2 regions of the Mesorhizobium sp. C264A genome follow, and region 2 is predicted to be linked to the other one. Evidence: predicted binding sites of a transcription regulator. Region 2 holds the regulator's gene; the other holds the start of a gene.
The links. The regulator LexA, encoded in region 2, represses DNA repair genes until DNA is damaged. The targets are predictions, from matches to a motif close to TGTTCNNNNTGTGTTCNG.
Positions count from the first base shown of each region.

Region 1: NKL04_RS24605 (DNA recombination protein RmuC) is a predicted target of LexA. The motif match lies at 1,604-1,621, and genes of this name have one in related genera.

Region 1 covers NZ_JAMYVY010000002.1:1,154,216-1,157,627, reverse strand. The annotation lists gene NKL04_RS24610 (class I SAM-dependent methyltransferase) at 1-216, shown strand, start outside; gene NKL04_RS24605 (DNA recombination protein RmuC) at 318-1,571, opposite strand; gene def (peptide deformylase) at 1,675-2,205, shown strand; gene fmt (methionyl-tRNA formyltransferase) at 2,211-3,161, shown strand; gene NKL04_RS24590 (GNAT family N-acetyltransferase) at 3,158-3,412, shown strand, end outside.
Region 2 covers NZ_JAMYVY010000001.1:1,815,563-1,818,974, forward strand. The annotation lists gene kynU (kynureninase) at 1-400, opposite strand, end outside; gene NKL04_RS08910 (GntR family transcriptional regulator) at 568-1,332, shown strand; gene lexA (transcriptional repressor LexA) at 1,538-2,320, shown strand; gene NKL04_RS08920 (ComEC/Rec2 family competence protein) at 2,314-3,412, opposite strand, start outside.

The DNA of each region.
Region 1 (3,412 bases), on a different contig from region 2:
GTGGTGATCGACACGAGGGCCGAACAAAGCCGTGCCTCCTCGCCGCGCCTTCCGGCGGTTGCCTATTGCCAGGGAACTCCGCTTCGCAACGAAATCGAGGCCAGAGGAAAACTGGAAGCCGCAACCGATCACGCCGCGTCCGTGATTGCAGCCAGACACGGCAGCGGCGAGGTTGCGGCCAAGATCCAGGCGCACGTGATCGTGGCTACGGTCTAATGCATGGCGCCCAGAAGTGTGCCGCGGTTCTGGGACAACGACATGCATCAAAACAAAGACTTTTAAAGCGCGTCGTATGAATCCGTTCAGCGCGACGCGCTTTAATCGTCGCCTTCGACGACACGTAGCCTGAGCTGCCCCGTCTTGGAATCCGCCACCCGCACCCCGGCTTCGGCCTTGGCGGGTCCGCCACCGCGCACTTCGGCTTCGCTTTCGGCAAACTCCAGCGCTTCGATCTTTTGGCCGCGCTTGGTCACCTTCGACGTCGACACCAGTATCTCGTCGATATCCTTGGCCGACTGGCCAAAATGCGTCTGCAACCGGCGCACGCGTTCGTCGATGCGCGCGACGTCTTCCATCAGCCGGATCACCTCGCCCTGGATCAGATGCGCCTGTTCGCGCATGCGGGCGTCCTTGAGGATGGCCTGGATGACCTGGATCGACAGCATCAAAAGCGACGGTGAGACGATGATGACACGCGCCCGGTGCGCCTTCTGGACCACGGCGTCGAAATTCTCGTGGATTTCGGCGAACACCGATTCCGACGGCACGAACATGAAGGCGGTGTCCTGCGTCTCGCCCTGGATCAGGTATTTTTCCGAGATATCGCGGACGTGAATTTCGATGTCGCGGCGGAAAGCCTGGGCCGCGATCTTCTGTTGTTCGGCGCCATCGGCGGCGCGGATGGCGTTCCAGGCTTCCAGCGGAAACTTGGCGTCGATGGCAAGCTGCGGCGCACCGTTCGGCATCCTGACCAGGCAGTCGGGACGGCTGCCGTTTGACAGCGTTGCCTGGAACTCGTAGGCGCCCATCGGAAGGCCGTCGGCGACGATCGCCTCCATGCGCGACTGGCCGAAGGCGCCGCGCGTCTGCTTGTTGGACAGGATCGCCTGCAATTGCACGACCTGGCCGGCCAGCGACTGGATGTTGCCTTGCGCGGTGTCGATGACCGCCAGCCGTTCCTGCAGTTTGGCGAGGCTCTCATGCGTCGATTTGGTCTGTTCGGTCAAGGTTTGGCCGAGCCTGCCGGTCATGGCGTCGAGGCGCTGGCCGATCGACTGGTTGAGTTCGGCCTGCCTTGCGCCGAACACGTCGGCGATGGCGCCCATGCGGCCCTGCATCTCGGCCTGGCTTTGCAAAATGCCGGCCATCCGCGCCTCGGCGTCGCGGGCGTGGTCGGCGGCTTCCGCCGCGGCGATGGTGCGCGCCTTGGCCGATCGCCACAGCGCCACGACAAGCGCCAGGAACAGGCCGAGAAACACCAGCGCGCCGAGGGTCAGTGCATGGCCGAGCGTGATCGTCGTGGCGCCAAGCCGGGCAACGGGTTCGGAAAGGATGGTGCTCAGGTCGTTCATCCCGCCAGCATAGCCGATTCGCAGACCTGGCACAGATCAAAACGTGAACGAGACCGATTCGCACCGGTTGACGCTTCTCCTGCGACGTTTTAGGTGAGGCGCCATGTCGATCAAGCCGCTCATCATCCTTCCCGATCCCATCCTGCGCCAGGTTTCCAAACCAGTCGAACGCGTCGACGCGCCTTTGCGCAAACTGGCCGACGACATGCTGGCGACGATGTATGATGCGCCGGGCATCGGCTTGGCCGCAATCCAGATCGGCGAGCCGCTGCGCATGCTGGTCATCGACCTCGCCAAGGAAGACGAGCCGCCGGCGCCGCATGTGTTCATCAATCCCGAAATCCTCGAAAGCGCCGACGCTCGCTCGGTCTACGAGGAAGGCTGCCTGTCGATCCCGGACTATTACGCCGAGGTCGAGCGTCCCGCCTCGGTGCGCGTGAAATATCTCGACCGCGACGGCAAGCTGCAGGAGATCGAGGCCGAAGGCCTGATGGCGACCTGCCTGCAGCACGAGATCGACCATCTCAACGGTGTGCTGTTCATCGACCACATCTCGAAGCTGAAGCGCGACATGGTGGTCAAGAAGTTCAAGAAGCTCGCCAAGGACAAGGCGCCGGGCAAGCTGGTGGGATAGGGAAGATGCCGCTTCGCGTCATCTTCATGGGCACGCCGGAGTTTTCGGTGCCGGTGCTGCGCGCGATTGCCGAGGCCGGGCACGAGATAGCAGCCGTCTACACCCAGCCGCCGCGCGCCGCGGGCCGCCGCGGGCTGGAGCTGACACCGTCGCCGGTGCAGCGCGAGGCTGAGCGGCTGGGCATCGAAGTGCGCACGCCGCTGTCGCTGAAGGGCGAGGCCGAGCAAGCTGCTTTCCATGCGTTGCGTGCCGATGTCGCGGTCGTCGTCGCGTATGGTTTGCTGTTGCCGAAGGGTATTCTGGAGGCTCCGCGCCTCGGCTGCCTCAACGGCCACGCCTCGCTTTTGCCGCGTTGGCGTGGTGCAGCTCCCATCCAGCGCGCCATTATGGCCGGCGACGTCGAAACCGGCATGATGGTGATGCGCATGGAAGAGGGCCTGGACACCGGTCCGGTGGCACTGGTTGAAAAATGCGCCATAGAGCCCGACATGACGGCCGGCGATCTGCACGACCGCTTGATGAATATTGCTGCCACGCTGATGGTGGAAGCGCTGTCCCGATTGGAGACAAATACCCTGGCATCGACTTTGCAGGCGGCTGACAGGGTGACCTACGCCAGGAAAATCGATAAGTCGGAGACACGTGTGGACTGGACGCGCCCGGCTGCGGAGGTCCACAATCACATTCGCGGCCTGTCGCCATTCCCGGGCGCCTGGTGCGAGGCCGACATCGGCGGCCGCACGGAACGGCTGAAACTGCTTCGCTCGACGCTTTCTGAAGGTACGCTTTCTGAAAGCATGGGCGAGTCGGGAGGAATTCTCGATGACCGGCTGACGGTCGCCTGCGGGTCGGGCGCGGTCAGGCTGGTCGAAGTTCAACGGGCGGGCGGAAAGCCTGCTGCCGCGCAGGAGTTTCTGCGCGGGGCCAAGATCGAAAAAGGAATGAAGTTCTCATGAGCATGATGTCGATACGCGGCGCGACGCCGCGGGACCGCGAGGCCATACGCCTGGTCGAGGAACACGCATTCGGCCAGCAGGCGGAGGCCGGGCTGGTCGACGCTCTGGTCACCGGCGGCGACGCCGTTGTCGAACTGGTGGCGGAAGAAGACGGCCAGGTGGTCGGCCACATCCTGTTTTCCAGGCTGTTCGTCCAGAACGGCGGCAAGCAGTTCGCAGCCGTGGCGCTGGCGCCGTTGGCGGTGGAACCT
Region 2 (3,412 bases):
TGTAGAGGTCGGTCGGGAAACTGTCGCCCTCGGCAACGATGACCGACCGATTCGGCCGCATGCCGAGCGCGGCGTGCAGCAGCTTGTAGATGTTGATCGAGGTTGTGTCGCAGACCACCGTCTGCCCGTCAGCCGCGCCGATCAGTCGTCCGAGCTGATCTCCCAGTTCCACCGGCATGTTGAACCAGCCAGCCGTGTTCCAGGCGCGAATGAGGTCCTGCGCCCATTCCTGCGTGGCGGCCTGCTGCAGTTCGCTGAAGACGACCGCTGACGCGGCGCCCAGGGAATTGCCGTCGAGATAAATCACGCCTTGCGGCAAGACAAAGCGTTCGCGCATGGAGCGCAGCGGATCGGCGGCATCCATTGCTTGGATTGTAGCGAGATCGGGTGTCGTGCTCATGATCCGGCGCCCCTCCATGGACAAACGCGCGCGGCGGAGCCTGCCGCCCAAACATGCCGGCGATCTTGAGTGGTCGCCCTTGAACTGTCAAACATTATATATAATTCACCCATTGAAAGGCTTTGATATATAATGATCCGCCGAGCGTTTATATCTGATGGATCACGATGCTGGATGACGAGCAGACCTCGAAGACGGAAGCGGCCTATCGCCTGCTCAGGCGCGATATTCTTGCGACCCGGCTGGCGCCTGCCGCGCCGTTGAAGCTGAGCACGCTGCGCAACACCTACGGCATCGGCTGGACGCCGTTGCGCGAGGCGCTGTCGCGGCTGGAGGCGGAACGGCTTGTGACCGCCATCAGCAACCGCGGGTTTGCGGTCGCTCCCGTCTCTCGGGCGGAGCTCGAGGATTTGGCGCGTGCGCGGCTGGTGGTCGAACTGCCCCTGCTGGTGGAATCGATCGAGGAGGGCGACCGTGAGTGGGAAGACGCGGTCGTTGCCGCCCACTATCGTCTCTCACGGTGCGGGTCTGTTCTCGACGATCCATCGGATGATGCGGTCGACGCGTGGTACGAAAAACACGATGCCTTCCATGCGGCGCTGCTCAGTGCCGCGACATCCAGCTGGCTGCTGCGCTTCAATGCGACGATTTCCGACCAATTGCATCGCCATCACCGCTTTCTGGGTCTGGCCCCGACGCTGCGCGCCGCCGCCGGCCGCACGGATGGCCACCGGAAGGCCGTGGCGGCCCTGCGCGACGCCGTGGCGATCGAACACCATACCGCCCTGATGGAAGCGGCCCTCGATCGCGACGTCGAACGTGCGAAAACTCTGATGACCGCTCACATCGGCTACACGCTGCAGGTCTATGCCCAGAGTGAACCCGGCGCGGATGCTGCGCAGCCCCATCCGAAAAGGAAGCGGCGATCGTAGCCGACGACGCAGGGCACTTTGTCTTCGTTTCACCCCGTTGCCGGCCAACGACTACGAGCGCCGCTCGCGGTGCCGAACGTCACGCTGAACAAAACGTCAACACATTCATTAAACTTTAAAAGGTTGCGGAACACAACTGGAACAGATAGTGTTTGTTCTGGGTTTGTTTTTTCTGATTCTGGTTTCAGAACCCCTGGGGGCCGCGATGCTGACGCGCAAACAACATGAGCTTCTGATGTTCATCCATGAACGCCTGAAGGAGAGCGGAATCCCGCCGTCCTTCGATGAGATGAAGGAAGCGCTTGACCTCGCCTCCAAGTCCGGCATCCACCGCCTGATCACGGCGCTTGAGGAGCGCGGTTTCATTCGCCGGCTGCCGAACCGGGCGCGCGCGCTGGAAGTGCTGCGGCTGCCCGACTCGATCGCACCAGGCCTCAATGCGGCGAGGAAGTTTTCGCCGAGCGTCATTCAGGGCAGTCTTGGTCAAACCGGCCAAGGGCAAGGCGGCCAGGGACAAGGCGCGATGGGCCAAGGCGGTATCGGCCGCCAGATCAAGCCGGGCTCGCCGTCGCGTTCGATGTCGGCCGGCAATGACGACGCCGTTTCGGCGGTGTCGATCCCGGTGATGGGACGCATTGCTGCCGGTGTGCCGATCGACGCCATCCAGCATCAGACCCATTCGATCTCGGTGCCGCCTGACATGATCATGGGCGGTGAACACTACGCGCTCGAGGTCAAGGGCGATTCGATGATCGAGGCCGGCATTTTCGATGGCGACACGGTCATCATCCGCAATGCCGACACAGCCAGCCCCGGCGAGATCGTGGTGGCGTTGGTCGACGATGAGGAAGCGACCCTGAAACGCTTCCGCCGCAAGGGCGCCTCGATCGCCCTGGAAGCCGCCAACCCGGCCTACGAGACCCGCATTTTTGGACCGGACAGGGTGAAGGTGCAGGGCAAGCTTGTCGGATTGATCCGGCGCTACTGAGCCGGCTTGGGTTTGTACTTTTCACGCTGGTTGTAAGGCGGCAGGCCGCGCGCTTCGCGGGAGAAGCGGCGCTGCTCGTGCCAGGGGCGATACGGCTTGTCGACGGCGAAGCGGATGGTTGGCGCTGCAGCTGCCGATTGCGGATCGAAGAAGACGGCGGCGCTGCCGTCGCGGGCCAGCTGTTTCTTCGTCACGACCAGCACCAGCGGGTCGCGGCACGGATTGTAGGCCGTGGCGTCATCGATGACGATCAGGCTAGCGAAGGCACAGGCCGGCCGCGCCGTCTTGCGGTCTTTGGCAAGGGCTACAATGGCTCCGGAAGGGTGTCGGGCGATACAGAGATCGCCCATGCAATAGAAGGGCGACCCGGGCGGCAGATCGAGCGGATCGAGATCGAACCGCGTATCTGTTGCCTCGAAAATCTCGGGCGGGATAATGGTTTCGGCCCGCAGCGCCCGTTTCCAATTGTCCGTGGTGAATTCGTTGGAGCGTTCGCGGTTGAGGGCGAGTTCGCCGCCACCTATCGGCATGGCCACCAGATGTGCGTCCTCGGATATGAGCACGTCGGGCGTAAGCACCTGCGGCACCGTCAACAGGCCGGCCAGCGCGAAAGGCACGGCCGCCAGCCTGAGCCAGGTGGTGGCCATGGTGGCGATGACGAGGGCGACCGCCACCAACAGCACCGAGCGGATGGAGATCAGCCCGACGGCGTCGACCGGCGAGCGCTCGGAAATCCAGGCCGATATAGCGATCATCGCCATCAGACCCTTGCCCATCACATAGAGGAACGGCCCGTCGGCGCCGAACGGCATCGCCAGTGCGCTGAGCACGGCAAAGGGCATGACGATCAACGAAACAATCGGCATCACGGCCAGATTGGCGATCAGGCTGAGCGGCGACACACGCTGAAAATGCCAGATGGCGAACAGCAAGGTTGCACTGCCGGCGATGATCGAGGTCATGGCGAGGCCGCCCATGGCCAGCGCGAATTTTCGCGACAGGAAGCCGACGAAGGAGCGCTTTGCCAGCGGCGTTCTCACCTTGTCGGCGCGGTAATCGGCCCAGCCGGCATAGGCGCCGACAAGGGCGGCG